Regions from separate parts of the Streptomyces sp. NBC_01314 genome, predicted to be linked through region 1. Evidence: riboswitches for the same ligand, from Rfam matches in the RefSeq annotation. Region 1 holds a riboswitch; each other region holds the start of a gene.
The links. A riboswitch is a leader RNA that binds a small molecule or an ion and turns the genes downstream of it on or off. The one in region 1 is predicted to bind cyclic di-AMP.
Positions count from the first base shown of each region.

Region 2: another riboswitch for cyclic di-AMP. It lies ahead of OG622_RS19295 (C40 family peptidase); the one in region 1 lies ahead of OG622_RS09390 (M23 family metallopeptidase).
Region 3: another riboswitch for cyclic di-AMP. It lies ahead of OG622_RS14250 (M23 family metallopeptidase); the one in region 1 lies ahead of OG622_RS09390 (M23 family metallopeptidase).
Region 4: another riboswitch for cyclic di-AMP. It lies ahead of OG622_RS20255 (transglycosylase SLT domain-containing protein); the one in region 1 lies ahead of OG622_RS09390 (M23 family metallopeptidase).

Region 1 is NZ_CP108394.1:2,109,523-2,113,728, forward strand. Features, by position in the region: gene OG622_RS09380 (DUF6250 domain-containing protein) at 1-285, opposite strand, end outside; gene OG622_RS09385 (hypothetical protein) at 282-1,115, opposite strand; gene OG622_RS09390 (M23 family metallopeptidase) at 1,347-2,363, opposite strand; cyclic di-AMP (ydaO/yuaA leader) riboswitch at 2,368-2,526, opposite strand; gene OG622_RS09395 (alpha-galactosidase) at 2,829-4,206, opposite strand, start outside.
Region 2 is NZ_CP108394.1:4,409,757-4,413,962, forward strand. Features, by position in the region: gene pcrA (DNA helicase PcrA) at 1-2,215, opposite strand, end outside; cyclic di-AMP (ydaO/yuaA leader) riboswitch at 2,457-2,630, shown strand; gene OG622_RS19295 (C40 family peptidase) at 2,639-3,865, shown strand; gene OG622_RS19300 (hypothetical protein) at 3,870-4,206, opposite strand, start outside.
Region 3 is NZ_CP108394.1:3,219,199-3,223,404, reverse strand. Features, by position in the region: gene OG622_RS14260 (M16 family metallopeptidase) at 1-645, shown strand, start outside; gene OG622_RS14255 (M16 family metallopeptidase) at 642-2,030, shown strand; cyclic di-AMP (ydaO/yuaA leader) riboswitch at 2,234-2,407, shown strand; gene OG622_RS14250 (M23 family metallopeptidase) at 2,420-3,208, shown strand; gene OG622_RS14245 (GntR family transcriptional regulator) at 3,422-4,126, shown strand.
Region 4 is NZ_CP108394.1:4,618,959-4,623,164, reverse strand. Features, by position in the region: gene OG622_RS20260 (HAD family hydrolase) at 1-775, shown strand, start outside; gene OG622_RS20255 (transglycosylase SLT domain-containing protein) at 902-1,645, opposite strand; cyclic di-AMP (ydaO/yuaA leader) riboswitch at 1,650-1,855, opposite strand; gene OG622_RS20250 (polyprenyl synthetase family protein) at 2,501-3,511, shown strand; gene OG622_RS20245 (outer membrane lipoprotein carrier protein LolA) at 3,867-4,206, shown strand, end outside.

The sequences.
Region 1 (4,206 bases):
AACCGGCGTGGCCGTGTACTCGGCGACGTACGGCCCTTCCAGCTTCCGCCTGAACCAGACCGTGGCCCCGGCCGGCACGTCGACGTCCAGCACACCGCGCGAGGCCGTGACCGCGCCGCCCCTCTCCAGTTCCACGGCCCACTGCCCGAGACCGTGCCGGAAGTCGTCGGCGGCGATCAGCCGACCGCGACGCCGACGCGCGTTCGCGGACACCGCCCCCGCCGGACCGAACGCCACGAGGGCGGCACCGGCGGCGATGGCTCCGAAAGCTCTACGGGTGGTCATGACGCTCCTTGTGTTGGTGCCGTACGGGAAGTGCGGGCGATGGCGGGCCGCGGTATCCGGCGGGTCTCGGAGCCGAGGCGGTGGTCCGTGTACGTCGACTGGAGGTGGCCGCGGACGGTCCGGCCCAGCCGGTACGCGGCGTTGTGGGCGAGCGGGTGGTCGCGGGTCCTCGTCGGTTCGGTGGTGGTGCAGAGCCGCATGGCTGTGTGGTCGGCGGTCTCGGCGAGGGTCTCCTCGCGCCGGTCGCCGACGATGTCGCCGTCGTAGAACGGGGTCGCGTCGCGGGCCGCGGAGTCGACACCGGCCGGGTCGCAGGTCTTCGTGCCGGACTCCGTCGCCGGGTCCCACTCGGAGACGTGGGTGTGGTCCAGGAGTTCCGAACCCCTGTCGCCGTCCCACCGGATGGAGAAGTCGACGCCAGGGGTGGTCGTGGCGACCTTGCCGTCCTGGACGTTGCAGACGCGCGCGCCGGGCGCGAGGCCGCTCCGGTCGAGGCCGCTCCGGTCGACGGCGTACAGCCGTTTCGGGCCGCCGTCCACCGACACGTGGATCTGCGCGGGCGAGGTGACGGACGTGACGTCGAACGGGGCGCGGACGCTGCCACCGGTGAAGCGGAAGCGCGGCCGGGAGCCGGAGTTGACGGTGACGGCGGCCTCGACGGTGCGGCTCCCGTGCCCCTCGTGGACGAGCCGTCGGCCATCGGGACGCACCAGGCCCGGCTCATTGGAGGCGAGCGCGGGCGGAAAGGCCCCGGCTGGAAGCCCCACGGCCAACGCGCCGCTCACGAGGACGCGGCTTTCGACGGCAGTGCGTCGGTCGACGCCGGACACGGAGACCTCCGAAGACACAGAAAGCGCTTACAGAGATCACTGTGTCCGCACACGCGCACCCCTGTCGAGTCTTCGATCAGCCATGCCACAAGACCGCAATACGGTGATCGCGCATCGCCGCGGGCCGGAACGAGAGCAGCCGACGCGGAGGAGGGCCGGCCCTCCAGGAACGCCGAAGGCCGGCCCCCTGGTCACGGGGGCCGGCCTTCGGCGCGGTCGGGCGGCGGAGCCTCAGACGCTGACGCCCTTCGAGCGGAGGTAGGCCAGCGGGTCGATGTCCGAGCCGTAGTCGGGGGTGGTGCGGATCTCGAAGTGGAGGTGCGGCCCGGTGACGTTGCCGGTCGCGCCCGAGAGGCCGATCTGCTGGCCGCCGCTCACGGACTGCCCCGCGGAGACGGAGATCGAGGACAGGTGGGCGTACTGGGCGTAGTAGCCGTCGGCGAGCTTGATGACGACCTGGTTGCCGTACGCGCCGCCCCAGCCGGCGGAGACGACGGTGCCCGCGCCCACGGCCTTGAGGGTGGTCCCGGTCGGGGCGACGAAGTCGACGCCCGTGTGGTAGCCGCTGGACCACATGCTGCCCGCGGTCTTGTACGCGGTGCCGATGGTGGCGCCCTGGAGGGGCAGGCTGAAGCCGGAGCTGCTGGACGACGAGGACTGGCCGTTCGACGTGGAGGTCGACGCCTGCGTGTCCTTCGACTCCTGCGTCGACGAGCCTGAGGGCTTCGACGACTCGGACGACTCGGCGGACTTCGACGACTTCGAGGACTGCGACAGCTGGGGCTTCGTCGACGACTGCGACGTACCGCCCGACGCGGCCTGGCCACCGATGCTGAGCCTGAGGCCCGGGTGGATGAGCGAGGGGTCGGAGCCGACCGCCTCGCGGTTGTCCGAGTAGAGCTGCTTCCAGCCCCCCTCGACGTCCTGCTCGTCCGCGATCTTCGCGAGGTAGTCGCCGACCTTCACCGAATAGGTCTTCGTCGCCGCCTTCTTGGTGGCGCTCTTCTCCGCCTGCGCGGCCTTCTCTGCCTGCTCGAACCGTGCGCCGGCCTCGGCCACGGCCTTCTCGGTGGCGATCGTGGCCGTCTTCTCGGACGCACCGGAAACGGCGGCCGTCGGGGTCGCGGCGTGGGCGCCGGCAGCTCCGATCAGCGGCAGCGCGAGCGCCGCGCCACCGGTCCCGGCGGCGGCGATCGAGCGGGTGAGACGTTGGGACTTCGGACGGCGGTGCTTACCCTTCGCGGGCATGGTGCATTCCTCTCCGGCGCCTGCGAGGTGAGCTGTCGGGTGCGGACTGGAGATGTCCGGCCGTGCTTGCGCACGGCTTTACCCCTAGCCGTTCCGGAGACCGGAACAGGCGGTAATACCTGTGGGTCCCCCGCTCCTGCCGTGGATCAGGTCGGTTTGCGGCTCCGGTCGGCGGCAGGATTGGGCGTCCGTCCGGATTGACGCCGAACGTAAGCGACTTGTGCCCACAGAGACAACTATTGGGACTTCCTGTGCGTCTTCCTACCTGATCCTTACATCAATTCACGATTACACTCCGTAAAAGGCCGGTCTTGAGCATTCACCAACGGCCCTGCAAGCACATACGAATTACGTGCACATGGCGACAGCGGAACGTCACGAATATGACGCTGCTCACGCACCTACGCGCCAGTAGAGCTCATTTCAGGGCTTGTTGGAATTACGGCTGTATTTCGGACAGATCACTCAAGTGCGACGCAGGCGGATAACCGTCGCATCGAAGTCACCGCGCAGCCCCGTCCGCAATCCGTGATGCAACAGCACGGCACCTCGATGCGATTCGCCCGTTTCGCGGCACTCGTACGTTTCTGTCGGGTCGAGTCCGCGCAGCCGGAGCGGGGCCGGCGCCTCGCCGTAGTGCTGGGCCTGGAGCCAGGCGAGGACGACGATCTCGTCGCCGTGGACGTACTGCACGGCACTCAGTCCGCCTGTCGGCGGCCGCAGCCGGTAGAGGTCCCCTCGCTGCACGACCGGCCGGATCTCCTTGTACAGCTCGACCCAGCTCCCCGCCTCGGCCAGCTCCTCCTCCGTCCACTCGGTGAGGTCGCCGCCGACGCCGAGCACACCCGCCATGGCGCTGACGAAGCGGAACCGCAACGTGCTGACCCGGCCGTTGAGCTGGTTGTTCGGGCTGTCGGTGACCCACGCGGCCATGGTCCGGGCCGGGTGGATCTGGCTGAAGCCGTGCTGGATGGCGAGCCGGTCGAGCGGATCGGTGTTGTCGGACGTCCACACCTGATCCGTCCGGGCCATCACCCCGAGGTCGATCCGGCCGCCGCCGCCCGAGCACGACTCGAACGCCACCCCCGGGTGCGCGGCACGCAGCCGGTCCAGCAGGGCGTAGAAGGCGCGCACGTGCTCCACCCACAGCTTCTGCGGGTACGGCTCCCCGGGCCAGCCGGCGTCCGTGAAGCAGCGATTGAAGTCCCACTTCACATAGTCGATCGGCGCGCTGGACAGGAGTGTGTCCAGCCGTTCCCAGAGGTATTCCTGGACGTCCTCGCGCGCGAGGTTGAGTACGAGCTGATTACGCAGCTCCGTCCGCTTTCGTCCTGGTTGGAACTGTGCCCATTCGGGATGCGCCCGGTACAGCTCACTGTCCGGGTTGATCATCTCGGGCTCGACCCAGATGCCGAACTGCATACCGAGGGTGCGCACATAGTCGGCGAGCGGCTTCAGCCCCTTCGGGAAGCGGTCCGGATTGGGTGTCCAGTCGCCGAGGCCGGCCCGGTCGCTCGTACGCGCCCCGAACCAGCCGTCGTCCACGACGAACAGCTCGACCCCGATGGCAGCCGCCCGCCGGGCGAGCGTCCCCTGCTGTTCCTCGGAGATGTCGAACTCGGTGGCCTCCCAGGAGTTGAAGAGCACCGGCCGGTCCTGGTCCGCGTCCGGGATGACGTACGTCCGCTGGTACGCGTGCCAGGCGCGGCTGGCCCCGCCGTGGCCGCCGTCGCTCCACAGGCCGGCGAAGACGGGCGTGGTGAACGTCTCCCCCGTGTCCAGCCGCAGCAGACCGGACTCGTCGTATCCGGCGCCGCCGGTGATCTGTACGCGCGCGTCCGGG
Region 2 (4,206 bases), 2.3 Mb from region 1:
GCTTCCACTCCAGGTGCGTGGCCGGGATCTCCTCCAGGAAGCGGGACGGCGGGTTGTACGAGGGCTGGCCCCAGGCGCTGCGGAGCGAGGACCGGGTGAGGTACAGCCGTTCACGCGCGCGGGTGATGCCGACGTACGCGAGGCGACGCTCCTCCTCCAGTTCCTTGGCCTGGCCGAGGGCGCGCATGTGCGGGAAGACGCCGTCCTCCATGCCGGTCAGGAAGACGACCGGGAACTCCAGGCCCTTGGCGGTGTGGAGGGTCATGAGCGTGATGACGCCCGAGCCGTCCTCCTCGTCGTCCGGGATCTGGTCGGAGTCGGCGACCAGCGCCACCCGCTCCAGGAAGGCGGGGAGCCCGACGGGAGTCGCGGCCGCCGCCTCGCCCTCACCTTCCGCGGCCCCGGACTCCTGCTCGAACTCCAGTGCCACGGCGGCGAGTTCCTGGAGGTTCTCGATGCGGGTCTCGTCCTGCGGGTCGGTCGACGCCTGCAACTCGGCCAGGTAGCCGGTGCGTTCGAGGACCGCCTCCAGGATGGTGGCCGGTCCGGCGCCGGACTCGACGACGGTCCGCAGGTCCTCCATCAGCGTGTTGAACCGCTTGACGGCGTTCGTCGACCGGGCCGCCATGCCGTACGCCTCGTCGACGCGCTTCAAGGCCTGCGGGAAGCTGATCTTCTCGCGCTGCGAGAGAGCGTCGATCATGGCCTCGGCGCGGTCGCCGATGCCGCGCTTGGGCACGTTGAGGATGCGGCGCAGCGGGACAGAGTCCTCCGGGTTGGCGAGAACGCGCAGGTACGCGAGGACGTCCCGGACCTCCTTGCGCTCGTAGAAGCGGACACCGCCGACGACCTTGTAGGGCAGGCCGACGCGGATGAAGATCTCTTCGAAGACTCGGGACTGGGCGTTCGTCCGGTAGAAGACGGCGACGTCGCCGGCCTTCGCGTCGCCCGCGTCCGTCAGTCGGTCTATCTCGTCGGCGACGAACTGGGCCTCGTCGTGCTCGGTGTCGGCGACATAGCCGGTGATCTGCGCACCCGCGCCCGCGTTCGTCCACAGGTTCTTGGGGCGGCGGGACTCGTTGCGCTCGATGACGGCGTTGGCCGCGCTCAGGATGGTCTGGGTGGAGCGGTAGTTCTGCTCCAGCAGGATCGTCGTCGCGTCCGGGTAGTCCTCCTCGAACTGGAGGATGTTCCGGATGGTCGCGCCGCGGAACGCGTAGATCGACTGGTCCGCGTCACCCACGACGCAGAGCTCGGCGGGGGGTACGTCCCACTCGGCGGGCGGTACGCCAACGGGGTGCTCGGAGGTACCGACCAGCTCTCTGACCAGGGCGTACTGGGCGTGGTTGGTGTCCTGGTACTCGTCGACGAGCACATGCCGGAAGCGGCGGTGGTAGTGCTCGGCGACGTCCGGGAAGGCACGCAGCAGATTGACCGTCGTCATGATCAGGTCGTCGAAGTCGAGCGCGTTCGCCTCGCGGAGGCGGGACTGGTAGAGCGCGTAGGCCTGCGCGAGGGTCTTCTCGAAACCGTCGGAGGCCTGGGCGGCGAAGTCCTCCTCGTCGATCAGCTCGTTCTTCAGGTTCGAGATCTTGGCGCTGAAGGACTTGGGCGGGAAGCGCTTGGGATCGAGGTCCAGGTCACGGCAGACGAGCGCCATCAGCCGCTTGCTGTCGGCCGCGTCGTAGATCGAGAAGGAGGACGTGAAGCCGAGTCTCTTCGACTCGCGCCTCAGGATCCGTACGCACGCGCTGTGGAAGGTCATGACCCACATCGCGTTGGCGCGCGGTCCGACGAGGTGCTCGACGCGCTCCTTCATCTCGCCCGCGGCCTTGTTGGTGAAGGTGATCGCGAGGATCTGGCCCGGGTGGACCTGCCGCTCGCCGAGCAGATGCGCGATGCGGTGGGTGAGCACCCGGGTCTTGCCGGAGCCGGCACCGGCCACGATGAGCAGGGGCGAGCCCGCGTGGACCACGGCCGCGCGCTGGTTCTCGTTCAGCCCGTCCAGGAGCGCCGCCGCGTCGATCGCCGGGCGGGGGGCGCCGTCGCGGTAGTAGGCGTCCCGGTCCGGAGGCGCGTCGAACTTCCCACCGAACAGATCGTCCGGAAGCGGCTCCGGTACGTGATCGTCCTCGGGCGGCGGCGGGGGTTCCTCCGCGTGGCCGCGAGGGGCCTGGAGGTCCGCCAGGAAGCTGTCGTCAAAGAGGCTGCTCATCGCTCTCCGAGTCTAGGCGCCCCCACTGACAGCGAGAGGCCGCCCCGGGAAGTCCGCACCCGACACTCACCGCGACCGCCGTGCGACGGTGAGCCATCGAGCGTACCGCTTGTCGCGCCGAAGAGGCTAAGGTCACGAAAACGTATCGGGCATATCGCACATCAACCTTCACACGGGCCACACGAGTTGGCTAGCTTTTTCCTTAGGGCCGTACGACCCAACCGGCGAACGTCGCCGGGCCGCACAGCCTCCGCCGAGTCCGGTATGCCTCCCGAGGCCGCCGGAGCCGGGGACCCACCGATCTCTGGGGTGAATCGACCCGACCGCCGCACGCGGCAAGGGTCGTAGGGCAAACCTTCCGAAGCTTGCGCCCGAACCCGACAGCTAACCCGGTAGGCGGACAACGGAAGGAGACGCCGAACCATGGCGCCGCACCGCAAGCCGCGTCCGGCCGGAACGCGCGCGGGCATACGCACCCCCGCTCTCGCCACGGCCGCCCTCACCTCCGTGGCCCTGCTCTCCCAGACGGCCGCCGCCGCGCCCTCGACCGACGACAAGCCGAGCCTGGAGGAAGTCGAGAAGAAGGTCGACGACCTCTACCGCAAGGCCGGTTCGGCGACCGAGAACTACAGCGCGGCCAAGGAGAGGACGACCAGGCCGAAGAAACAGGTCGACACCCTCCCCGACGGGGTCGCCAAGCGCACGGGGAAACCCGACGGGGCGCCGGGGGAACTCGGTTCGTCCGCCGCGGCCCAGTACCTCGCGGGCGCCGCCGCCCCCGACCAGGCCTCGCCGCTCCTGGCGGACGACCCGCAGGGCTACCTCGACCAGAACCAGCTGACGGACCGGTTGACCGATCGCCGGCAGGACGCCGTCGACAACACGTACGTCACCCAGCAGGCCGAGTCGACGGAGCAGCGTCAGGGGGCGAGCGACAGCCTCGAACAGCTCACCGAGTCACAGAACACCCTCAAGAGCAGCAAGGCCAAGGTCCAGGCGAAGCTCGCCGTGGCCCGCACCCTGCTCTCCACCCTCACCACCGAGGAGAAGGCCCGGCTCGCCGCGATCGAACAGCGCGAGCAGGAGGAGGCCGACCGCGAGGCCGCCGAGGAACTCGCGCGGCAGCAGGCGGCACAGACGGCGCCCCAGGCAGCCCAGGAGACTCAGGAGACCCAGGAAGCTCAGGGCACCCAGGGAGGCCAGGGAACCCGGGAGGAGGCCTCCTCCGGCACCGAGACGTCCACCGGCACCGCCGTCAGGACGACCGCCCCGGCCGAGGACTCCACCTACGCCTCGAAGGCCGCCAAGGCCCTCGCCTTCGCCCGCGCGCAGATCGGCAAGCCGTACGTCTGGGGCGCCACCGGCCCCGGCTCCTACGACGGCTCCGGCCTCACCCAGGCCGCCTGGAAGGCCGCCGGCGTCGACCTCCCCCGTGCCACCTACGAGCAGGCCACCGCGGGCGCGACCGTCTCCCTCGCCAACGCCAGACCGGGCGACCTCGTCTTCTTCTACGACAACATCGGCCACGTCGGCCTCTACATCGGCAACGGCATGATGATCCATTCCCCGAAGCCGGGAGCGTACGTCCGCGAGGAGTCGGTCTTCTCCGACGGGGAGTCGTCGATCCACAGCGTGGTGCGGCCGGCGTAGACCCTCACAGCACCAGCGGCTCCAGCCCTCGTACCCCCTCACGGAACTGGTGCACCGCCGCCCACGCCACCTCGGGCTCGGTCGCCGGCTGCGCGCGGGCGGGTGCCGGCCGGTCCAGCCACTCGGGGGAGGTCTCCCACAGGTGGGTGAGGGCGGTGTCGGCGGCGGGTCCGGTGCAGGTGCGCAGCACAGTCGCGCCGAGGTACCGGTAGGCCCGGACCTGTTCCACGGCGCGCACCGTCCCGTACTCGGCCGTGGTCGACAGGTCGGGCGCCCGGCGGATCAACCGCTCCCAGTTGTCGGGGAGCACGGGCGCCTGGGAGGCCCCGGCCATCCAGCGC
Region 3 (4,206 bases), 1.1 Mb from region 1:
GGCGAGCAACTGCGCGAGGTGGTCGAGGAGAACGTCCCCGCGCGCGCGTTGATGGCCTCCTACCGGCTGCCGGAGGACGGCACGCGCGCGTGCGACGCGGCCGACCTGGCGCTCACGATCCTCGGCGGCGGCGAGTCGTCCCGCCTCTACAACCGGCTCGTACGGCGTGACCGTACGGCCGTGACGGCCGGGTTCGGCCTGCTGCGGCTGGCCGGCGCGCCCTCCGTGGCGTGGATGGACGTGAAGACCTCCGGTGACGTCGAGGTGCCCGTCATCGAGGCCGCCGTCGACGAGGAACTCGCCCGGTTCGCCGCGGAGGGCCCCACGGCGGAGGAGATGGAGCGCGCCCAGGCCCAGCTGGAGCGCGAGTGGCTGGACCGGCTCGGCACGGTCTCGGGCCGCGCCGACGAACTGTGCCGGTACGCGGTCCTGTTCGGCGACCCGAAGCTCGCCCTCACCGCCGTCGACCGTGTCCTCGAAGTGACGGCCGACGAGGTCCAGGAGATCGCCAAGGCGCGCCTCAGGCCCGACAACCGCGCAGTGCTCGTGTACGAGCCCGTCGCCGGCGAAGAGGGCGCCGAAGAGGAAGCCGCCGAGGCGGACGCCGTCGAAACCACCGACGAGAACGAGGAGTCGGCGAAGTGACCGAGCTCGCGACCATGGACTTCCACCCGCAGCCCCAGGCCGGCGACGCCAGGCCCTGGGCGTTCCCGGCACCCGAGCGCGGCACCCTGGACAACGGCCTGACCGTGCTCCACTGTCACCGCCCCGGCCAGCAGGTCGTCGCCGTCGAGGTCATCCTCGACGCGCCCCTGGACGCCGAGCCGACCGGCCTCGACGGCGTCGCCACCATCATGACCAGGGCGTTCTCCGAGGGCACCGACAAGCACACGGCCGAGGAGTTCGCCGCCGAGCTGGAGCGCTGCGGCGCCACCCTGGACTCGCACGCCGACCACCCCTGCGTACGCCTGTCCCTCGAAGTGCCCGTGTCACGGCTGGAGAAAGCCCTCGGGCTGCTCGCCGACGCGCTGCGGGCACCCGCGTTCGAGGACAGCGAGATCGAGCGGCTGGTGGCCAACCGGCTCGACGAGATCCCGCACGAGACCGCCAACCCGGGCCGCCGGGCCGCCAAGGAGCTCTACAGGCAGCTGTTCCCGGCCACGTCCCGCATGTCGCGGCCCCGCCAGGGCACCGAGGAGACCGTGGAGGGCATCGACTCCGCGGCCGTACGCGCCTTCTACGAGCGGCACGTACGCCCCGCGACAGCCACCGCCGTGGTGGTCGGCGACCTCACCGGGGTCGACCTCGACACGCTGCTCGGCGAGACCCTGGGCGCCTGGACCGGCTCCGCGGCCAAGCCGAGCACCGTGCCGTCGGTGAGCGCCGACGACACCGGGCGGGTGATCATCGTGGACCGCCCCGGCTCCGTACAGACCCAGTTGCTCATCGGCCGGGTGGGCGCCGACCGGCACGACCGTGTGTGGCCCGCCCAGGTGCTCGGCACCTACTGCCTCGGTGGCACCCTCACCTCCCGTCTGGACCGGGTCCTGCGCGAGGAGAAGGGCTACACCTACGGGGTGCGCGCGTTCGGCCAGGTGCTGCGTTCCGCGCCCGACGGCTCGGGCACGGCGATGCTCGCCATCAGCGGCTCCGTCGACACACCCAACACCGGTCCGGCGCTCGACGACCTGTGGACCGTGCTGCGCACGCTGGCCGCCGAGGGGTTGACCGACACCGAGCGTGACGTCGCCGTGCAGAACCTCGTCGGGGTCGCCCCCCTCAAGTTCGAGACCGCCGCGGCCGTGGCGAACACGCTGGCCGACCAGGTCGAGCAGCACCTGCCGGACGACTACCAGTCGACGCTTTACCGCCAACTCGCCGCCACCGGCACGGTGGAGGCCACCGCGGCCGTCGTGAGCGCCTTCCCGGTGGACCGTCTGGTGACCGTGCTCGTCGGGGACGCCGCGCAGATCGAGGAGCCGGTCAGGGCCCTCGGAATCGGTGAAGTCACCGTCGTACCGGCCGAGTAGGAACCGGACGAAAAGACGCGCGCCTGTGGGGCCCTGGTGACTGAAGAGTCACCAGGGCCCACGTTTGTCCGTATTGATGGCGGAGGTTGCGTGTCTGACCTGTGGCGTACTTAACAAATCCTGTGATCCGTTTGTTATTTCGAAGGCGGCCCACTTAGCGTCGGTCCGGCTGTTCGTCAGAAGTTCGCCGCAGCCGCGGCACCGGACAGTCATCGCCGAGTCCCCGCATGGCGCGAGCCAGGGGAGCCGGGGACCCACCGAAGTCCCTGGGGTGAATCGGGTGCCCTTCGCGAGCCACGCGAAACGAGGGGTGGCCGTAGGAGACCTTCCTGCTCCGAACCCGTCAGCTAACCCGGTAGGCGAGAGGGAAGGAAAGGACCACCCACTTCATGGCGTTCACCCGCGCCCCCGGGAAGCACCGCCGCCCCGGCCGTGTACAGCGCACGACCACGAGGAACGTGGGCGTCGCCGCTCTCACCACCACCGGTGTCATCGGCACCCTGGCCGCCCCCGCGCTCGCCGCGGAGGAGCCCGCAGTCGAGCAGACCGGCCTGAACCAGATCATCGTGCTCGGCGACACGGTCGCCGACCAGGTGGACGCCCAGGCCGCCGCCCAGCAGCAGGCCGCCGAGGTGGCCGCGGTCAAGAAGAAGGCACAGGAGGAGGCCAGGAAGGCCGCCGCCGAGAAGGCCGAGCAGGAACGTGCCGTCGCCAAGGAGCGCGAGGAGATCAAGGCCCGTGCCGCCCGTGCGGCCGAGCGCGAGCGCCTCAACACCTATGTCTCCCCCATCAGCGGCTCGTACATCTCCACCGGCTACAAGGCCGGCGGCGCCGTCTGGTCCTCCGGCAGCCACACCGGCGTCGACTTCCACGCCGCCACCGGCACGTCCGTCCTGGCGGTCGGCTCCGGCACCGTCGTGGAGGCGGGCTGGGGCGGCGCGTACGGCAACAACATCGTCATCAAGATGACCGACGGCACGTACACCCAGTACGGCCACCTGTCGTCCATCGGCGTCTCCGTCGGCCAGACGGTCACCCCCGGCCAGCAGATCGGCCTCTCCGGGGCGACCGGCAACGTCACCGGCCCGCATCTGCACTTCGAGGCCCGGACGACGGCCGAGTACGGCTCGGACATCGACCCTGTCGCCTACCTGCGCTCGCACGGCGTGAACGTCTGACGCAACTCGCGCGGCGCACTCCGGCGCGACGCTCCACGCTTCCCCGAAGGCCCCGGCTCACCGAGCCGGGGCTTTTCGCGTTGTGACGTACCTCCTGTCCAAAAAATATCCCTGGATTCCGGCCTGCCATCGGAAATTCCGGCCCGCTGCAATAGAGTCGCTGGAACACACGTCAACTATCGACGTTTCACGGGGATTAAGGCGGAGGTCGGTATGCGTATTCCGGCGCACTCGGTATGCACGGCGATCCGTGATGACATCGTCGCGGGTGTCTACGAGCGCGGCAGCCGTCTCACCGAGGAACTGCTCGCCCGCCGGTACGGCGTCAGCCGGGTCCCCGTGCGCGAGGCGCTGCGCACGCTGGAGGCCGAGGGCTTCGTGGTGACCCGCCGGCACGCGGGCGCGTGCGTCGCCGAGCCGACCGAACTGGAGGCCGCCGACCTGCTGGAGATGCGCATGCTGCTGGAGCCGCTGGGCGCCGCCCGCGCCGCCCAGCGCCGCACGGAGGCGCACCTCAAAGTGTTGCGCGGCCTGGTCAGGCTGGGCCAGGAGCGGGCCAGGAGGGGCACCAGCGAGGATCTGCGCTCCCTGGGCGGCTGGTTCCACGAGACGCTCGCACAGGCGTCCGGCAGCCCCGCCCTGACCTCGACGCTCGCCCAGCTGCGGCACAAGATCGCCTGGATGTACGCGGTCGAGGCACCCGCCAACCCCGTGGAGTCCTGGGCGGAGCACGGCGGCATCGTGGACGCCGTCGCGCGCGGCGACAGCGACCGGGCCCGGACGATCACGTCCCTGCACACCGAGCGCGCCACCGCCGTGCACCGGCTCCGATTTCCGGGCGGGGCCGGCGGGACGGAACGCCCGGAGCGTGTGAGGACTTCGCAACATTCCGTAAACACGCCGAGCCTGCGGCATTAACACGGGAGCCGTATACAAAGAAGGAAGAATTCCGCGGGGCATTTTTTCCGCTGCCCGCGGAACGAAAACGGGACGAAAAA
Region 4 (4,206 bases), 2.5 Mb from region 1:
CACTGACCTGGACGGAACGCTCCTGCGCAGTGACGACACGCTCTCCGACCGGTCCCTCGCCGCGCTGGCGCGGGCCACGAGGGCCGGTGCTCAGCACCTCGTGGTGACGGGACGGCCGGCACCGAGAGTGCGACCACTGCTGGAGGACCTCGGCAGCAGGGGGCTCGCGGTGTGCGGACAGGGCGCGCAGTTGTACGACACCGGCGCGGACCGGCTGCTCTGGTCCGTCACCCTGGACCGGGAACTCGCCGAGACCGCGCTCGGCAAGATCGAGGCGGAGGTCGGACAGGTGTACGCCGCCGTCGACCAGGACGGGGTCGACGGCCTCACCCTGATCGAGCCGGGCTACCTCATGCCGCACCCCACGCTGCCCGCCGTACGGGTGCCGCGCCGGGACGACCTGTGGTGCGAGCCGATCAGCAAGGTGCTGCTGCGCCATCCCTATCTGTCCGACGACGAGTTGGCCTCGGCGGCGCGGATGGCGGTCGGGTCGCTGGCGACGGTCACCATGTCGGGTCCCGGCACCGTCGAACTCCAGCCATGCGGCATCACCAAGGCGACGGGCCTCGCCCTGGCCGCCGACCATCTCGGACTGACCCCGGACCGGACCATCGCCTTCGGTGACATGCCCAACGACATCCCGATGTTCGACTGGGCCGCGCACGGGGTCGCCATGGCCAACGCCCACCCCGAACTCAAGGCCGTCGCCGACGAGGTGACCCTCTCCAACGAGGACGACGGCATCGCGGTGGTGCTGGAGAGGCTCTTCCCGTGAAGGCTCTGCCGTGCACCGCCCTTCCGTGAACGGCTCTTCCCGCACATGCCTGTTCCCCTGGGCCCGCCGGCCCAGGGGAACAGAGTGAAGAAGGTGGAGCAGGTGGAGAAGGTGGAGCTGGAGGGCTTAGTACGCGCCGAAGACGTTGTCGATCGAGCCGTACCTCGCGGCGGCGTAGTTGCACGCCGCCGTGATGTTCGCGACCGGGTCGTAGGGGTCGTACACGGTGCCGGAGACGTGGTACGCGGCGAAGGTCGGGTCGATGACCTGGAGGAGGCCCTTCGACGGGATGCCCGCGGCGGCGTTGGAGTCCCAGTTGTTGATGGCCTGCGGGTTGCCCGACGACTCACGGATGATGTTGCGGTAGATCCCGTCGTACGTCCCGGGAATTCCCTTTTGCGCCATGATGTCCAGCGACTCGCGGATCCAGCCGTCGAGGTTGTTCGCGTACGTCTTGACCGACGCCTGTGTGGCCGTGGAGGCCGTCGACGCCTTCTGCGCCGTGGAGGGCTTCGTCGCGTTCAGCTTCAGCTTCAGGCCCGGCCGGATCAGTGCCGGGTTGTCGCCGATGGCCGCGCGGTTGTTCTTGTAGAGCCGCTGCCAGCCGCCCTTGGTGTGGTGCTTGCGCGAGATGGAGGAGAGCGTGTCACCGGAGGCCACGGTGTACGTCGTGGGCTTGGGCAGGGCCACGGCCGGCGCGGACTGTGGAACCGACTGTACGGAGGTGGCGGCCTGGGTCGGGGCGGCGGCGTTCGCGGTCGTGGCGGCCGTGAGCGGGAGGGCCAGTGCGGCCCCGCCCGTTCCGGCGGCGACGAGGCCGCGGGTCAGCGCGTTGCTTTTGGGGCGGCGGTGTTTGCCTCGTGCGAGCATGGCGGATTCCTCTCCGTCGCCTACGGGGTGAGCTGTCGGGTTCGGGCTGGAGATGCCCGGCCGTGCGTGTCGTCCCGGCGGTCGCTGTGCGTGCGGCGTCCGCCGGGCGTACTGCGCGTGGCTTTACCCCAAGCCGGTCCGAATGGGGAAAATCGGACCGACGGCTTACCTGGGTCCCCCGCTCCTGCCGTGCGTGGATGAGTGGTGATGGGTGGGGGGTCCGGGGCGGCGGCAGGATTCGGCGGTCCGTCCGGACGAGGTGTGAACGTATGCGAGAGCACACGAAGGGAACAAGTCCCGGTTTGGCGCTTTGATCCAGTTGACCTTGAGTTTGCCGCGTTTCGCCCTTGCTGTCGGGGTGCTGTTCATGGCTCAACTTGCCTACCGCAAAGGGAAAGTCGGCGGCATGGAGTGAGGGCGCCGCGCGGGATGCCCGTGACCCAACTCACGGGAGAAGTCGGGTGAAGTGTCGAGTAAGCGGCAAATAGGTCAACTCGGGCTGGAGTGAAGTGGTGCATATGGGTGGAAAGCGGTGGGCCTGCGAGCACGGATTCGCCCGGCCGGGCAGCACGTGGGCGTCTCCGGGGGAGCGGCGGGTACCCGGGGCGGGTCGTCGAGGCCGGGGCGGCACGCGCGTCGGTGAATATCGGCGCGGACCAGTTGATCAAGAATATGGGGAGTGCGGTCCATACCACCCGGGGCGAAGCCGTGGGCGCTCGTGGTGATCGAAAGGTGACCGGATACGCTGACTCGGGTGATGACAGCGACAGATCGACAGACTTTGTCATCGACTGTGAGAGCGACCTAGACCGACCGTGTGACCGTCATCAGACGTCAGCAGACAGGAGAACCCTCGTGACCGTCGTCGAGCCGTTTGGGCTGAGCGCGCGGGACCAGGCTCTCGAAGCCGATGTCCAGGCCGGAATGGCGGCCGTCGAGGAGGGTCTGCTGGAGGCGACCAAGAGCGGGGTCCCGTTCATCCAGGAGGCCGCCCAGCACCTGCTGCGCGCGGGCGGCAAGCGATTCCGGCCGCTGCTGGTGATGCTCGCGGCGCAGTTCGGCGACCCGTACGCGCCGGGTGTCGTGCCCTCGGCGGTGGTGGTCGAGCTGACGCATCTCGCCACGCTGTACCACGACGACGTGATGGACGAGGCCGAGGTGCGCCGGGGCGTGCCGAGCGCCAACGCCCGCTGGGACAACTCCCTGGCCGTGCTGACCGGTGACTTCCTCTTCGCCCGCGCCTCGCACGTCCTCGCCGACCTCGGTCCCGACGCCGTCCGCATCCAGGCCGAGGCCTTCGAGCGGCTGGTCACCGGGCAGATCCTGGAGACCGCCGGGCCGCGCGACGGACGCGACCCGATCGACCACTACCTCGACGTGCTGGGCGGCAAGACCGGGTCGCTGGTCGCGGTCGCCGGGCGGCTCGGCGCGCTGATGGCGGGCGCCGACGAGACCGTGGTCGACGTGCTGACCCAGTACGGGGAGCGGCTCGGTGTCGCCTTCCAGCTCGCGGACGACGTCCTCGACATCGCCTCCGACACGCACGAGTCCGGCAAGACGCCCGGCACGGATCTCCGTGAGGGTGTGCCGACCATGCCGGTGCTGCGGCTGCGTGAGCGCGCGGGGCGGCTGGGGCTGCCGGACGACATCGCCCTGTGCGAACTGCTCGACTCCGACCTCACCGACGACGCCCGCCACGCCGAGGCGCTGGCCCGGCTGCGCGTCCACCCCGCCCTTGAGCAGGCCCGCCGTGACACGGTCCGCTACGCGGAGGAGGCGCGGGCCGTCCTGGCACCGCTCCCGGAGTGCGACGCGAAGGCGGCACTGGTGGAGCTGTGCGACGCGGTGGTGCACCGCGCCGGTTAGCCACCGCCGGCCCCGGACTGCCACCCCCGGCCCCGGACTGCCCACGTCCCGTACGAGGCGGACCACGTCCCGTACGGGATGACGAGGCCGGACCACACCCATCCACCGCTAGCGCGTGCGTTCGACCGGCGGCGCCATCCCTGACGACCCCTACGGGGTGCGGGGATGCGCCGCCTCGCCATGTCATCCCGTGCGGGTCGCCATGTCATCCCGTAGCAGTACACGGAGTTGAGTCCCGAGTCTGACGATTCCCGTCCGCCGATTTGGTCAGATGGGTATCACCACTCCTCACCGATTCGGGTGAGAATGGCGGCTCCGAGTAGACGCCGCCGCCGACGACGGAGGTAAGGCACACATGGCACCGTACGAAACCGACGACAGCACCCGGTCCGGCGACGCCGCCGCGCTCGCGGCCGAGGCCGAGGAGATGCGCTCGGCACGGCGACGCAAGGCCGCGCGGTACGTCGTCCCGGTCACCGTGCTGGGCGTGGCCGCCGCGACCATCGGGCTCGTCCCGGCCTTCGCCGGCTCCGGCGACCCCGATCTGCCGAAGATCAGCGCGCAGGAACTCATCGAGAAGATCGCCGCGTCGGACGTACAGCAGGTGTCCGGCACGGTGAAGATCACCACGGATCTGGGCCTGCCCGACCTGGGCGGTCTCGTGGGTGGCCTCGCCTCGCAGGCGCCCTCCGGGG